Regions from separate parts of the Pantoea sp. X-Soil-ISGK-275 genome, predicted to be linked through region 1. Evidence: predicted binding sites of a transcription regulator. Region 1 holds the regulator's gene; the other holds the start of a gene.
What was found. Region 1 encodes sigma-54, which starts transcription at its own class of promoters, with help from an activator protein. Its sites were predicted from a motif close to GTTGGCACANNTTTCGCTNT; they were not measured.
Positions count from the first base shown of each region.

Region 1 (8,131 bases):
GACGTACGAACAGTGGCTGCAATATCCCGATGGGCGCAAAGCCTGTTTCGAAATCCGCAAAGTGCCCTATTACGATCGCGTGGGTAAACGCAGTGGCCTGATGGGCTTTGGCCGCGATATTACCGAGCGTAAGCGCTATCAGGACGCGCTGGAGAACGCCAGCCGTGAGAAGACCACCTTTATTTCAACTATCAGCCACGAGCTGCGTACGCCGCTGAATGGCATCGTTGGGCTGAGTCGCATCCTGCTGGATACCGACCTCAATCAGGAGCAACTCAAGTACCTCAAAACCATTCACGTTTCAGCCATCACGCTGGGCAACATCTTCAATGATGTGATCGAAGTGGACAAAATCGAGCGCCGCAAAGTCCAGCTGGATAATCAGCCGCTGGATTTCACCGGCTTTCTCGCCGATCTGGAAAACCTCTCCGGTCTGCTGGCGCAGCCAAAAGGGCTGAAGTTTGTCATGGCGCCAGAGCTGCCGCTGCCGCATAAAATCTCGGCGGATGGTACGCGCTTGCGTCAGATTCTGTGGAACCTGATTGGCAACGCCGTGAAATTTACCCAGCAGGGCGAGATTGTGGTGCGCGTCGCCTATCGTCAGGATGAAACGCTGCACTTTGAAGTGCAGGATTCCGGTATGGGCATTCCGCAGGAAGAGCAGGACAAGATCTTCGCGATGTATTACCAGGTGAAAGATCAGCACGGTGGCAAACCGGCGACGGGCACCGGCATCGGTTTGGCGGTCTCGCGTCGTCTGGCACAGGCGATGGGCGGCGATATCAGCGTCAGTAGCGTCGCGGGGCAGGGTTCCTGCTTTACCGTCGAGATCAACGCGCCACGCGTCGCTGAGGAAGTGGAAGACGACAATCTGGATGACAGCATGCCATTGCCGGCGCTGCACGTGTTGTTGGTGGAAGATATCGAGCTCAACGTCATTGTAGCGCGTTCGGTGCTGGAGAAGCTGGGCTGCAGCGTCGACGTCGCGATGACCGGAACGGATGCGCTGGCGATGTTTGATCCGCAGGAGTTCGATCTGGTGCTGCTCGATATTCAGCTACCGGATATGACCGGCCTCGACGTGTCGCGTGCCATCCATCAGCGTTATGCAGATGTGGCGCTGCCGCCGCTGGTGGCATTGACCGCCAACGTCCTGAAAGACAAAAAAGAGTATCTCGATGCCGGCATGGATGATGTGTTGAGCAAACCGCTTGCCGTGCCAGCGCTGACGGCGGTGATCAAGAAGTTCTGGGATTATCAGCCGGAACAGGAAGAGATTGCCGTCGATTCATCAGACGCACAGTCGCGTACGCTGTTAGATGTGACGATGCTGGAGCAATACATTGAGCTGGTTGGCCCAGGATTGATTACCCAAAGCCTCACTATGTTTGAGCAGATGATGCCGGGTTATCTCGACGTGCTGGATTCCAACATGATGGCACGCGATCAAAAAGGCATAGCTGAAGAAGGGCACAAGATCAAAGGTGCAGCAGGTTCGGTTGGCTTACTGCATTTGCAGCAGCTAGCGAAACAGATTCAGTCGCCAGAATTGCCAGCGTGGTGGGACAATGTGCAAGAGTGGGTCGACGAATTAAAACAGGAATGGCTCAAAGACGTGAACGTTTTACGCGAATGGGTCGCTGAGCGGGAAAAATTACAGGACGTTAGAAAAAAATGACCCCAGTCGAAACTGGGGTGCGCGAATACTGCGCCAACACCAGGGAAATGGGTACTGTTGCTATTATTAGAAATCGAATAAGAAAGCAACAGTTCGGTATTGGTTAACGCTTCAAAATCACCTTAACAAATTCGCCAATGCTTGCGACAAGATTCATTAAATTGTGTGATGTTGAGCAGCGATTAAATACAGAAAACATTAATTTGCTGACACAGTCAAGCAAGGAATTAATTTCTTTGCCATATTGCACCTTTTTTGACCAAATGTTCTGCTTTTAGCCTGGTTTTGCTTCAGTGAGCCACAGGAAAATCCGGGTGGAAGCATGGAAAATCTGATTCTGACAAAAAATTGAGGTTAAGTGAGATTAACACTCTGATGTTTATAGATAAAAACAGATTTTTCGACGGCTTATCCAAAACGTTTTGGAAACCTTAAACGGAAAGTTCCAGTTTATAGCTTATTGAATAATGTAAACCAAACGTGCGGTAAATCGCTTTACCATCCGTGAGGTCGAATGTACGCGGGATCGTACAGATTTGGTGGCATTTTTCAGAATGGTCTCTGTTATCAATGAACATGTTCGAACAACAGTAAAATTGATAGTTAAGTATCATGAAAGCATTTGCGTGAGCGATATCACATTCAGTTAAGTGTTCAAGCATGCAGCATTTGATCTATATATCGTTATGGAACCGATTCCTTTTTGGCGGAAGTGCTTGATGTGATTGGCTCTAATAGAGGAACACTGATTACAATGGCAACAATTTTCCAGACGTCTTTACCTGTCTGAGGGTAAAATTTAGTGGTTAATCGTTGGTATTCGCTATTGTGACTTGGGTGATTGATTAATACAGGGAACTGGTAAGAGAAAATTGCATGAGCAAGAGTAAAGGGACACTGGGAAAACGTATTAAAGTGCTGATTGCTAAAGTGCTGCTGGCCTGGCTTGGCATCTGGTTAGCGGGTATTTTGCTGTTTGCATTTTTACCGGTACCGTTCTCGGCGGTGATGGTGGAACGGCAAATCGGCGCCTGGTTTACCGGGCGTTTTGATTATGTGGCGCACTCGGATTGGGTCGGCATGGACGAGATCTCGCCATGGATGGCATTAGCGGTTATCGCCTCTGAAGATCAAAAGTTCCCTGAGCATTGGGGCTTTGATGTTGATGCTATCCAGTCAGTGCTGGATAACGATGGCAATGAGCGCATGCGCGGCGCTTCAACCCTTTCGCAGCAGACGGCGAAAAACCTGTTGCTGTGGGATGGTCGCAGCTGGTTGCGTAAAGGGCTGGAAGCAGGATTAACGGTGGGAATCGAAACCGTATGGACTAAGCGGCGTATCCTGACGGTTTATCTCAATATCGCAGAATTTGGCGACGGCGTGTTTGGCGTGGAAGAGGCTTCACAGCGCTATTTCCACAAACCCGCCAGCCGTCTGACGATGTCTGAAGCGGCATTACTGGCAGCGGTTCTGCCCAATCCGATCCGTTTCCGCGCTGATGCGCCTTCAGGCTACACGCGGCAGCGCCAGCAGTGGATTATGCGGCAGATGCGCCAGTTGGGCGGCGAAGGTTTCCTCAACCGATACAAGCTGCATTGATAGGTTTAATCTTCGTCAAAGCCCGCTTCAAACAGTTCTATAACCGCTGCCAGCGCCTGCTCTTCCTGCGGGCCGCTGGCTTCAATCTCAATATGGCCGCCTTTCGCTGAGTCGAGCATCAGCAGCGCAATCACGCTGCTGGCTTCGGCTTCGGTGCCCGATTCGTTACGCAGCAACACTTCAGCATCAAAACTCTGCACCAGCTCGAACAGCTTCATTGCCGGGCGCGCGTGCATGCCCAGCTTGTTACGTATTTCAACGGTTTGCTTCACGGTCATGATTTACGTTTTTCCAGAGTGCGATGACGAGACTGCACGTTTTTACCGCGTGAACGGAAATAATCCGCCAATTGTTCAGCGATATACACTGAGCGGTGCTTCCCGCCAGTACAGCCGATGGCGACGGTGAGATAGCTGCGGTTGTTGGTTTCCAGCATCGGCAGCCACAGTTCCAGGTAGCTGCGCGTTTGATAGATAAAGTTATGTACTTCGGTGTGGCGATCGAGGAAGGCGGCAACCGGACGATCCAGGCCGGTCATCGGACGCAGTTTGGGATCCCAATGCGGGTTCGGCAGGAAGCGCACATCGAAGACATAATCGGCGTCGATTGGAATGCCGTGTTTGAAGCCGAATGACTCAAACACCATGGTGAGTTCACGCTCGCGCTTGCCCAGCAGGCGCGTGCGCAGCATCTCCGCTAATTCATGAACCGACATCTCGGAGGTATCGATAATCAGATCGGCGCGTGAGCGCAGCGGCTCCAGCAGATCATTCTCTTCATCGATAGCACTCTCCAGCGACAGATTTTTGCTGGAGAGCGGATGCAGACGACGCGTATCGCTGTAGCGGCGAATCAGCGTGTTGCGATCGGTATCGAGAAACAGCAGTTGCGGCGAGAAGGTATCAGGCAGATTGTTGAGCGCGGCTTCAAAGACTTCCGGTGATTCCGGCATGTTGCGCACGTCAATGCTGACCGCCGCAGAGATATTGCGTTCGGTTAAGGTATTCGCCAGCTCCGGCAGCAAAACCACCGGCAAGCTGTCGACACAGTAAAAGCCCATATCTTCAAGGGCACGCAGCGCGACTGATTTTCCTGAGCCTGACCGACCGCTAACGATCATCAGCACCATCACATTTCTCCCGTTTTAAACCGGCGAACAGGCCGGTAAAAGTGTTTCTCGCTTAAGAGTGTGCTTCCTGAGCTTCTGTGATAATGGCGTAGAGCTCTTCGTCGCTCTGTGCCGCACGCAAACGACGACAGACGGTTTTATCCGCCAGACGTTTGGCAACCAGCGAAAGCGTGTGCAAGTGGGTTTTACACTGGTCTGCAGGTACCAGCAGGGCAAACAGCAGGTCAACCGGCTGATTGTCTACCGCATCAAAAGCGATAGGCTGATCGAGGCTGATAAACACGCCGACAGCGCGTAATGTGTCCTCCTCCAGCTTGCCATGTGGAATGGCAATGCCGTTGCCAATACCGGTACTGCCCATACGTTCGCGGGTCAGGATGGCTTCGAAAAGCGTCTGGTGCGGCAGATTGAGCTGCTTCGCTGCCAGCTCGCTGATAATTTCCAGCGCGCGTTTTTTACTCTGGCAGTGTACGCCGCTACGGGTACAGTCCAGTGAAAGGACCGAGCTCAATTCCAGTGTTAGATCGTTGTTCATCATCGTTTCACTTGCGAGTTCACATAGCCGCGAGGTTCAGGCGATTGATTTCATTGCCGTTCGCCCGCTGGCGCTTGCGCAGATGACAAAACGGGGCGGTAATATCCGCCCCATTAAGCTCTAAGTGCCGAATCAGTCAGCACTCTGCAAGCGTGAAGGTTAGTGTTTTTTCAGTTTGTCTTTGTGTTTGGTCAGCTGACGGGAAAGCTTGTCGATTAACCCGTCGATGGCCGCGTACATGTCTTCCGCTTCCGATGTGGCGTGCAGCTCCCCGCCGTTGACGTGCAGTGTTGCATCCGCAATCTGCGTCACCTTCTCAACCTTCAGAACAATATAAACCTGATTGATACGATCAAAATAGTGTTCCAGTTTGGCAAATTTGGTATTTACAAATTCACGCAGAGGTTCGGTAATCTCAACATTAAGTCCGGTAAGGTTTAGCTGCATAGGTCTTCCTTCTTCGTTCGGTCAAACCAGCTGTTTACGCTGGTTTGATGGCGGTATAGATAAAGACTCGCGATATTTAGCAACCGTACGTCGCGCTACCATGATGCCCTGTTCGGATAACATGGAGGTCAGTTTGCTGTCGCTCAAGGGTTTTGCGGGGTTTTCCGCCGAGATCAATTTTTTCACTAATGCACGAATCGCCGTAGACGAGGCTTCGCCGCCGCCCTCGGTGTTGACGTGACTGGAGAAAAAATACTTCAGTTCAAAGATGCCACGCGGGCTGTGTAAATACTTTTGCGTGGTCACGCGGGAAATAGTGGATTCGTGCATATCAACAGCCTGAGCGATATCCGCCAGCACCATCGGACGCATGTACTCCTCACCCTGCTCAAAAAATGCCTGCTGCTGTTCAACGATACAGCGTGTCACTTTCAGCAGCGTGTCGTTACGGCTCTCCAGGCTCTTAATCAGCCACTTGGCTTCCTGTAAGTTGCTACGAATATACTGATTATCGCTTTCATTACGGCCAGCTCCGCCCATCGCAGCATACTGCTGATTGATTTTCAGGCGCGGCATGCTGTCGGAATTGAGTTCAACTGTCCAGCGCTTGCTGATTTTACGCACCAGCACATCGGGAATGACATATTCCGGTTCGCTGGTATTGATTGACTGGCCAGGGCGCGGATCCAGTGACTGAATCAGCAACATCGCCTCCTTCAGCACCTCTTCCTTCAGACGGGTTACGCGCATCAGGCTGCGGAAATCATGGTTGGCCAGCAGATCAAGATGTTCGCTCACAATCAGGCGCGCTTCCGCCAGCATGGGCGTGGCGGCATCATATTGCGACAGCTGGACTAACAGGCAATCACGCAAATCACGGGCACCAACGCCGACTGGATCAAAACGCTGCACGCGCTTAAGCACGGCTTCAACTTCTTCCAGCGTCAGCTCTTCATCGCCAATACTGTCATAAATATCTTGTAAGTTGACGGTGAGATAGCCGGTGTCGTCAATGGCATCAACAATGGATGTGGCGATGGCGCGATCGGTATCAGTGAACGGCGTTAACTCCACTTGCCACATAAGATAATCCTGCAGCGATTGCGTGGTTTCGCCCTGATAGATTGGCAGTTCGTCATCCTGGTAATCGGTGCCGGTGCCTGACGGCGTGCCCGCCGTGTAGATTTCGTCCCAGGTGGCGTCGAGCGGGAGATCTTCAGGCATGTCTTTCTGTTCAAGTGCTTCACGTGTGTCTAATGAATCACTCTCTTGTTCCTGAAATTCTCGCGCGTCGATTTCTTCGTGCAGATCGGTTTGTTCAAGCAGCGGATTGCTTTCCAGCGCCAGTTGGAGTTCTTGCTGGAGTTCAAGCGTAGAGAGTTGCAGCAAGCGAATGGCTTGCTGCAACTGTGGAGTCATCGCCAGCTGTTGGCTGAGCCTGAGTTGCAAACCTTGCTTCATAATTCGGTTAGAATTTCCTAAGCAAACGTAGGGTGTTACGACACCTTATCAGAGTCTGAACTCTTCGCCCAAATAAACACGCTTAACCTGCTCATCTACAAGAATTTCATCAGGCGTGCCATGGGCAATTAAATGACCCTGGCTAACGATATACGCGCGTTCACACACCGCGAGGGTTTCACGCACGTTGTGGTCGGTAATCAGCACGCCAAGGCCGCTGTCACGCAGATGCTCGATGATTTTTTTGATGTCGATAACCGAAATCGGGTCAACACCGGCAAAAGGCTCATCCAGCAGGATGAATTTCGGATTAGCCGCCAGCGCGCGGGCAATTTCCACACGACGGCGTTCACCACCCGACAGCGCCTGGCCCATGCTGTCGCGCAGATGGCCGATATGGAACTCTTCCATCAGCTCGTTGGCACGATCCTGACGCTGCTCTTCTGTCAGATCATCACGGATCTGCAGCACCGCCATCAGGTTGTCGTACACGCTCAGGCGGCGGAAGATCGAGGCTTCCTGCGGCAGATAGCCGATACCGCGACGGGCACGCGCATGCAGCGGCAGGATGCTGATGTCTTCATCATCAATCACAATGCGGCCCGCATCGCGTGGCACAATTCCGACCACCATGTAAAAAGTGGTGGTTTTACCGGCACCGTTTGGGCCCAGCAGGCCGACAATCTCGCCGGATTTTACCTGCAGGCTAACATCTTCCACCACGCGGCGGCCTTTGTAGGCTTTCGCCAGGTTCTCAGCGATTAGTGTTGCCATAGCAATCAGTTACTCTTTTTAGGGCTCGCGGACGAACCGTTTTTGTCCTGCAGCTGCGACGGAACCAGAACGGTGGTCACGCGCTTGCTGTCACCCTGGCTGAACGCCTGCATCTTCTGCTCTTTCACCAGGTAAGTGATGCGGTCGCCTTTGATGTTGCTGTCCTGCTGCTGAATGAAGGCATTACCGGTCAGCTCAACAAAATCGTTCGCCAGTTCATAATGCAGTTTACTGGCGTGGCCTTGCACCGGCTTGCCGTTATCCTGCATTTGATAGAAGGTCGCTGGCGTGCCGTAAGCATCAACAATGGTTTTCTTGCTATCGCCGCCCGGACGGGTGACGACCACTTTATCGGCGGTAATCTTGATGGAACCCTGGGTCACAATCACGTTGCCGGTAAAGGTCGCGACGTTGCCCTGCAGGTCCAGCGCCTGGTTGACGGAGTCAATATTCACCGGCTTGTCTGAGTCGCCAGTTAATGCCAGCGCAGGCAGGCTCGTTGCCAGCA
Region 1 is NZ_AP035976.1:611,923-620,053, forward strand. It holds gene arcB (aerobic respiration two-component sensor histidine kinase ArcB) at 1-1,678, shown strand, start outside; gene mtgA (monofunctional biosynthetic peptidoglycan transglycosylase) at 2,555-3,277, shown strand; gene npr (PTS phosphocarrier protein NPr) at 3,283-3,555, opposite strand; gene rapZ (RNase adapter RapZ) at 3,552-4,406, opposite strand; gene ptsN (PTS IIA-like nitrogen regulatory protein PtsN) at 4,459-4,941, opposite strand; gene hpf (ribosome hibernation promoting factor) at 5,101-5,388, opposite strand; gene rpoN (RNA polymerase factor sigma-54) at 5,410-6,849, opposite strand; gene lptB (LPS export ABC transporter ATP-binding protein) at 6,898-7,623, opposite strand; gene lptA (lipopolysaccharide ABC transporter substrate-binding protein LptA) at 7,629-8,131, opposite strand, start outside.

Region 2 (8,131 bases), 380 kb from region 1:
CGATCTCGATACCGAAATCTTCCAGCACCAGTTTGCGCACCTGATCGCCATTCACGCCCTGCGGGATCACCACGCCGAGCACGTTATTCATTTTGTGTTGCAGATCGCCGAAGGTTTCGAGGCCCATGCCCTGAATGCCTTTCAGCAGCGCATCGCCGTGCAGCTTATGGCGCGCGATGCCGTTATCTAATCCTTCCTGCATCATCAGACGCGCACATTCACGCGCGCCAAACAGCGCGGTGGTGGCTTCGGTGTGGTGATTGAGGCGCTCCGGGCCCCAGTAATCCATGATCATGCCGAGATCGAAATAGTTGGAGTAGATCATCTCGTCATCGCCATCCTGATGATCGGCGGTGCGGATGCCCTCTTCCACGCATTTACGTTTGCGGATTACCGCTTCCATCTGCGGGCTCAGCGTGATTGGCGAGGTGCCGGACGGTCCGCCGAGGCACTTCTGCATGCCAGCCGATACCGCATCCAGGCCCCATGCATCGGTTTCCAGCGCATTACCGCCGAGTGATGCGGTGGCATCGGTGTAAAACAGCACGCCATATTTCTGGCAGATCGCGCCCAGCTCTTCCAGCGGCTGCAGCATGGTGGTCGAGGTATCGCCCTGCACCGTCAGCAGCAGACGCGGCTGTACTTTTTTGATCGCATCTTCGATTTGATCCGGCGTAAACACTTCGCCCCACGGCACTTCGATGGTGTGCACTTCCGCGCGGCAGCGGCGGGCGATTTCACACAGCAAATGACCGAAACGGCCAAACACTGGCACCAGCACTTTGTCGCCCGGACGGATCGCCGACAGCAGGATCGCTTCGATACCGGCGCGTGAAGTGCCGTCGATCAGCATGGTCCAGCGGTTTTCAGTGCGGAATACGCCACGGTACAGCGCCATCACTTCGTTCATGTAGTGTGTCATCGCCGGATCGTACTGGCCAATCAGCTGGCTCGACATGGCGCGCAGCACGCGCGGATCGGCGTTGATCGGGCCCGGTCCCATCAGCAGACGCTGTGGCGGATTAATTTGCGAAAATTGGCTGATATCCATGTTGTATTCCTTAAAGAAAACTTAGAGGCGGACCGTGGAGATAAATTGCTTCAGCTCCGCGGTTTGCGGATTGGCGAACAGCGTTTTGCTGTCGCCCTGCTCCCAGACGCGCCCCTGATGCATAAAGACCACGCGATCGCCCACGTCGCGGGCGAAGTTCATTTCATGGGTGACGAGAATCAGCGTCATGCCTTCGGCGGCCAGCTGCTCCAGCACTTTCAGCACTTCGCCGACCAGCTCGGGATCGAGCGCGGAGGTGATCTCATCACAGAGTAAAACTTTGGGCTGCATCGCCAGCGCACGGGCGATCGCCACGCGCTGCTGTTGACCGCCAGACAGATTGGCCGGGTAGTAATTGATGCGCTCACCAAGGCCGACTTTTTCCAGCATCTGCGTCGCCAGTTCACGGCATCCGGCTTCGCTTTTCTTCAGTACGCGGCGCGGTGCCAGCATCACGTTTTCCAGCGCCGTCATGTGCGGGAACAGATTGAAGTTCTGGAACACCATGCCGACCGAACGGCTGATTTCACGCGCCTGCGATTCGCGGTCGGTAATCGTCATGCCGCCGAGTTTGATGCTGCCTTCCTGATAGCCTTCCAGCCCGTTCATGCAGCGCAGCAAGGTGCTTTTGCCCGATCCGCTGCGGCCGATAATCGAGATCACTTCGCCGTGATCGACATCAAGATCGACACCTTTCAAGACGTGGTTGTCGCCGTAGTACTTCTGTACCTGATTAATGGTGATGAGCGGCATTGAATTTTTTCTCCAGGTACTGGCTGTAACGCGACAGCGGATAACACATCAGGAAGTAACCGAGCGCCACCAGGCCAAACACCTTGAACGGCTCATACGTCACGTTATTCAAAATGGTGCCGGCTTTGGTGAGCTCGACGAAACCGATAATCGAAGCCAGCGCGGTGCCTTTAATCACCTGCACGGCAAATCCAACCGTCGGCGCGATAGCGATACGAATCGCCTGCGGCGCCACCACGCGAAACAGCGTTTGACCAAAGGTCAGGCCGAGACAGCGCGACGCTTCCCACTGCCCTTTTGGCAGGGCGCGAATACTGCCGTACCAGATATCCACCAGAAACGCGCTGGTGTAGAGCGTTAAGGCCAGCGAGGCGGCGGTCCATGGCGCCACATCGATGCCGAACAAGCCGACGCCGAAGAAGGCGAGGAACAGCTGCATCAGCAGCGGCGTGCCCTGAAACAGCTCGGTGTACGCGCGCACCAGGCGCATCGGCCATTTGCGTTTCAACAGGCGCATAAACAGCAGCGGTAAGGTCACCAGCGTGCCGCCAAAAAACGCCACCAGCGAGAGTAAAATTGTCCAGCGCGCTGCCAGCAGCAGGTTGCGCAGGATGTCCCAGTCGGTAAATTGCGTCATCATGCCGGCTGCGCTCCCAACCATTTACGTCCCAGCGCCAGCAGCAGTTGGCGCATGGCGATCGACAACGCCAGATAGATCAGCGTGGTCACGAAATAGACTTCAAAACTCAAAAAGGTGCGCGACTGAATCAGGTTGGCGGCAAAGGTCAACTCTTCGTACGACACCTGCGACACCACCGATGAACCCAGCATCACAATGATGCATTGGCTGACCAGCGCCGGATAAATGCGCTGCAGCGACGGCGGCAGCACCACGCGGATAAAGGTTTGCGTGCGGGTTAATCCCAGCACGCGCCCCGCTTCCCACTGGCCGCGCGGCGTCACCTGAATCCCGGCGCGAATAATTTCGGTGCTGTACGCGCCAAGGTTAATCAACATCGCCAGCAGCGCCGCTTCGCCCGCCGTCAGTTTCAGACCCAGATTGGGCAAACCAAAGACGATAAAAAACAGCTGCACCACAAACGGCGTATTGCGGATCAGCTCGACATACACGCCCCAGATGCGGCTCGCCCAGCTCGGTTTACCGCTGCGCAGCGCCGCGCCGAGAATCCCGAGGCTGACGCCGCCTACGGTGGCGAGCACGGTGATCTGAACCGTGACCCACAATCCGGCCAGCAACTCTGGCCAGTGCGGCCAGAGATCGGCAAAGTTAAGTTGCGCCATGCTTTATGCGCCGAGGTTGGCTGGCAACGGCGCTTTCAGCCACTCTTCCGACAGCTTGTTGAGCGTGCCGTCTTTGATGCCCTGCTCAATCAGCGCATTCACTTTCTCTTTTAGCGCCGGCTCATCTTTTTTCAGGCCGATGTAGCACGGTGAATCTTTCAGCATGAACTGGGCAACCGGTGCTTTCGCGGCGTTCTGACGCGCAATGGCGGCGACAACCAGGTTACCGGTGGCAACGTACTGCACTTGTCCCGACAGATAAGCCGACAGCGTGGTGTTGTTATCTTCATAACGCTTCACCTGGGCATCTTTCGGCGCGATATCGCTTAACACCATGTCTTCTACCGCACCGCGCGTGACGCCGATGGATTTGCCGCTCAGCGCGGCCGCATCTTTCAGGGTTTCACCTTTCGGGCCAAATACGCCAAGGAAGAACGGCGCATACGCTTGGGTAAAATCGATCACTTTTTCGCGCTCGGCGTTCTTGCCCATGCTGGAGATCACCAGATCGACTTTATCGGTCTGCAGATACGGCACGCGGTTGGCGCTGGAAACCGGCACCAGCTGCAACTTCAGTTTCATCTGTTTGGCGAGATACTTCGCCATATCGATATCGTAGCCCTGCGGTTGCAGGTCAGTACCCACGGAACCGAACGGCGGGAAATCCTGCGGAACCGCCACGCGGATCACGCCGCGCTTCTGGATATCCTGCAGCTGATCGGCCATCGCACTCCCGACCTGCGCCATCAGCAATGCCGCGCCCGCTACCGCTAATAATACTTTTTTCATTATGCACCCCGGTGAGTTTACGTGAAACAAAAGATTCTTAGTGAATCATTCTGCAACTAATGTGCCAACCGCAGTGCCGGGAGAAGAAAGGGAAAAAAACGTGGATTTACCGCGTTGAAGGCAGCAAAAACGGGCATCGCGCCCGTTAGAATTAACGATCAAAAACAGTGCATTGCACCATGATGGCGCCCGTTATCGGTGTTCCAGCTCGTCGAGATGTTGATAAAGATCGGCAATTTGATGGATGCGCTGACGGCCCTGCGACAACATTTCATGCAGCAACGCATTCGCCAGCAGGTTAACCAGACTCATGGCGGAGGCGTAGCTATCAAAGGCTGAAACGCTGTCGAGCGGTGCGCAAAGCTGCCAGCGCGCCAGCGTGATAATGCCCTGCGCCTGCGGCTCACACAGCGCCAGCACGGGAATGTTGTTCTGCTGCAGTTGCTGCATCAGCGGACGAATAATGCGTGGTCGGCGGCGAAACGCCATCACCACCACGATATCGTCGGGCGTGATATCCACTAGCTCTTCGCCCAGCGTCTGACCCGGCTGCGGCAGCACATGCACCTGTGGACGCGCCTGCATCAGCTGCTGACGCAGGTGCAGCGCCACCGGATAGGCGTTACGCATGCCGATGATAAATACCCGTTTTGCCGCGCCCAGCGCGCTAATCACCTCGCCAAACTGCTGTGGATCGATGCTGTTGACCCACTGCGTCAGGTTGGCCATCTCCTGCTTATAGTGGCGCGACAACAAGGTGTTGCCCTGCACCGCATCGCGGTTGTCGGTGAGCGGCATGCCGCTCTGGCGCAGGATGCGCAGCTCGTCGCGCATGTCCTTATATTTCTCGTAACCGAGACGCTTGAACAAACGGCTAACCGTCGCCTTCGACACACCGCTCAGCCGCGCCAGCTCGGCGCTGTTGTAGCTGATCAGGTCATCAAAATGGTCAAACACGAAGTCGGCAATGCGCTGCTCCTGCGGCGACAGTTGCGGATAGTGACTACGAAGGCGTTCATCAAGTTGTTTCATCATCGGTCCTGTAACTTTCGTTTCACCACAAGCTAGCATAAATCGATCCAGATTGGTGTCCGACCAAAACTGGAACAGCTCTTGCTTCCTATTAACCACGTACCCAGAAAAAGAGTTCACTATGATACAGAGCAACATGGCGCCGTTAGGCATGGCCGTTACGCCACATCATCTCGCCAGCGAAAGCGCCTTAGCGGTGCTGCGCGAAGGCGGCAATGCGCTGGAAGCGATGGTGGCCGCCGCTGCCACTATCGCCGTGGTTTACCCGCACATGAACGGTTTGGGCGGCGACGGCTTCTGGCTGGTGGTACCGCCAAACGGCGATCCCATCGCCATTGACGCCAGCGGCGCGGCCGGTTCACTGGCACATCTCGATTTCTATCACGGCGAAACGCATATTCCGCATCGCGGACCCAAAGCCGCCTTAACCGTTGCGGGCACCGTGAGCGGTTGGCAGGAAGCGTTGAAGCTGGCGCAGGAACTCGGCGCTACGCCGCTGCCATTAACCCGCTTGCTGCGCGATGCGATTCGCTATGCCGCCGACGGCATTCCGGTCACCGCCTCGCAGGCCGCCGCTACCGCCGCCAAACAGCACGAGTTGCAGCATCAACCCGGTTTTGCCGCCACCTTTTTACCGGACGGCAGCGTGCCAATTGCAGGCAGCCGCTTCACCCAACCGGCGCTGGCGAACACACTCAGCATGCTGTGCGATCACGGACTCGAGAGTTTTTATCGCGGTGAACTGGCGCACCATCTGGCGCGCGAAATGAGCGCGCTGGGGATGCCAATCACGCTGGAAGATTTGCAGACGCATAAAGCCCGCCGCTGCACGCCGCTGCATCTGGCGCACAGTGAAGGCGATATCTGGAACATGACGCCACCAACGCAGGGTTTGGTGTCGCTGGCGATCCTCGGCATTACCGATCGGCTCAATATGGCTGACGCCAATGAAGCACAAACCGTGCACCGCATCGTCGAAGCCACCAAAAAAGCCTTTGCGCTGCGCGACAAGCACATCACCGATCCGCGCCACATCGACATTGATGTGCAGAGCCTGCTGGATGCTGAACATCTCAGCACGCTGGCGGCGCAGGTGGATGATCACCAAGCCGCTGCGTGGGGCACAGGACGCGGACCGGGCGATACCGTGTGGATGGGCGTGATGGACAGCAGCGGGCTGGCCGTTTCGTTTATCCAGAGCGTCTATCACGAATTCGGCAGCGGCGTGGTGCTGCCTGGCACCGGCATCACCTGGCAAAACCGCGGTGCGGCTTTCAGCCTGCAACCCGACCATTTGCTGGCGCTGCAGCCGGGCAAACAGCCGTTCCACACGCTTAATCCCGCCGCCGCGCGCCTCAAAGATGGTCGCACCATGGTGTACGGTTCGATGGGCGGCGACGGTCAACCACAAACCCAGGCAGCGATATTCACCCGTCACGTGATTCAGGGGCGTCCGCTGCAACAGGCGGTGAGCGCACCGCGCTGGCTGCTGGGTCGCACGTGGGGACAATCATCCGATTCGCTTAAGCTCGAAGCGCGCATCGCACCGGAAACGGTGCAGCAGCTGCGCGCACTCGGCCATGAGGTTGAACTGCTGCCCGATTTCAGTGAAGTGGTCGGCCATGCAGGCGCGATCGTCAGACACAACAACGGCATGCTGGAAGGCGCGTTCGATCCGCGCAGCAACGGCAGTGCCGCCGGTTTCTAACGGAGATTATTGATGAGTTCACAACCGGACTGGGCCACCTATATCGCCCAAATGGAGCAGATTCTGGCGCTGGAGCTGGATGATGCGCGTCGCACCGAGCTGCTGACACAGTTCAACCGCATCGCCGCGATGGCCGAGCCGCTGATGGCGCTGCCGCTCGACGATCGGCTGGAAGTGGCGGGAGTCTTTCATCCATGAAACTGTCGTCTTTATCGATTAACGCTTTGCAACAGGCGCTGAGCCAGGGCGAGATCAGCGCCCGCGATATCGCACAACATACGCTAGCGGCGATTGAACAACATAATCCGGCGATCAACGCCTGGACCGAAGTCACCGGCCAGCGCATGCTGCGCGAAGCCGATCAGATTGATCAACAGCGCCAGCGCGGCGAAACCTTGCCGCCATTGGCTGGCATACCTTACGCGGTGAAAAACCTGTTTGATGTCGCCGGACACAGCACCTTAGCCGGAGCCAGCATGTTCAGCGAACGCGCGGCGGCACGCGAGGATGCATGGGCGGTGAGCAAACTGCGTCAGTCTGGCGCGCTGCTCTCCGGCATGCTGAATATGGATGCCTACGCGTACGGCTTTACCACCGAAAACACCCATTACGGCGCGACGCACAATCCGCGCGATTTAACCCGCGTAGCGGGCGGATCGTCCGGCGGTTCGGCAGCGGCGGTGGCGGCGGGTTTAGTGCACTTCTCGCTCGGCACCGACACCAACGGCTCAATCCGCGTGCCGGCTTCGCTGTGCGGCATCTTCGGTCTGAAACCGACCTTTGGCCGCCTGTCGCGTAGCGGCAGCCATCCGTTTGTCGCCAGCCTCGATCACATCGGCCCATTCGCCCGTTCGGTTGAAGATTTGAGCCTGGTGTACGACACCTTGCAAGGTGCCGATGCCAGCGATGCCTTCCAGGCCGCGCAGCCCGTTGCGCCAGTCAGCACGGGACTAAGCAAGGGCGCAGAAGGCGTGCGCAGCGCGGTACTCGGCGGCTTCTTCTCAACCTGGTGCAGCGGTGACGCGCGTGCCGCCGTGGCCGTTGCGGCTAAGGCGCTGCAGGCCATCGACGAAGTAACCTTACCGAATGCAGAGATCGCCCGTTCGGCGGCCTTTATCATGACCGCCGCAGAAGGCGGAAATCACTACTTGCCGATGCTGCGCACGCAGCCCGAGCAGTTCGAGCCCAACTCGCGTGAACGCTTGCTGGCCGGTGCGATGCTGCCCTCGGCGTGGTACGTGCAGGCGCAGCGTTTCCGCCGTCACTTCCAGCAGCAGGTGCTGCCGCTGTTTGAGCAGTTCGATGTGCTGATTGCGCCCGCCACGCCCTGCACCGCCACCACCATCGGCCAGGAAACCATTCACATCAACGGCCAGCATTTACCGACACGCGCCAGCATGGGCATGCTGACCCAGCCGATTTCGTTCCTCGGCTTACCGGTCTGCACCGTGCCGCTGCAAACCACCAGCGGCTTGCCGATTGGTTTACAGCTGATC
Region 2 is NZ_AP035976.1:988,250-996,380, reverse strand. It holds gene AC6I8A_RS04480 (pyridoxal-phosphate-dependent aminotransferase family protein) at 1-1,051, opposite strand, end outside; gene AC6I8A_RS04475 (amino acid ABC transporter ATP-binding protein) at 1,073-1,804, opposite strand; gene AC6I8A_RS04470 (amino acid ABC transporter permease) at 1,785-2,441, opposite strand; gene AC6I8A_RS04465 (amino acid ABC transporter permease) at 2,441-3,106, opposite strand; gene AC6I8A_RS04460 (transporter substrate-binding domain-containing protein) at 3,110-3,895, opposite strand; gene hpxU (MurR/RpiR family transcriptional regulator HpxU) at 4,088-4,927, opposite strand; gene AC6I8A_RS04450 (gamma-glutamyltransferase family protein) at 5,049-6,635, shown strand; gene hpxX (oxalurate catabolism protein HpxX) at 6,648-6,833, shown strand; gene AC6I8A_RS04440 (AtzE family amidohydrolase) at 6,830-8,131, shown strand, end outside.
Region 2: the regulator sigma-54 is predicted to act here: its motif matches at 4,996-5,015, upstream of AC6I8A_RS04450 (gamma-glutamyltransferase family protein).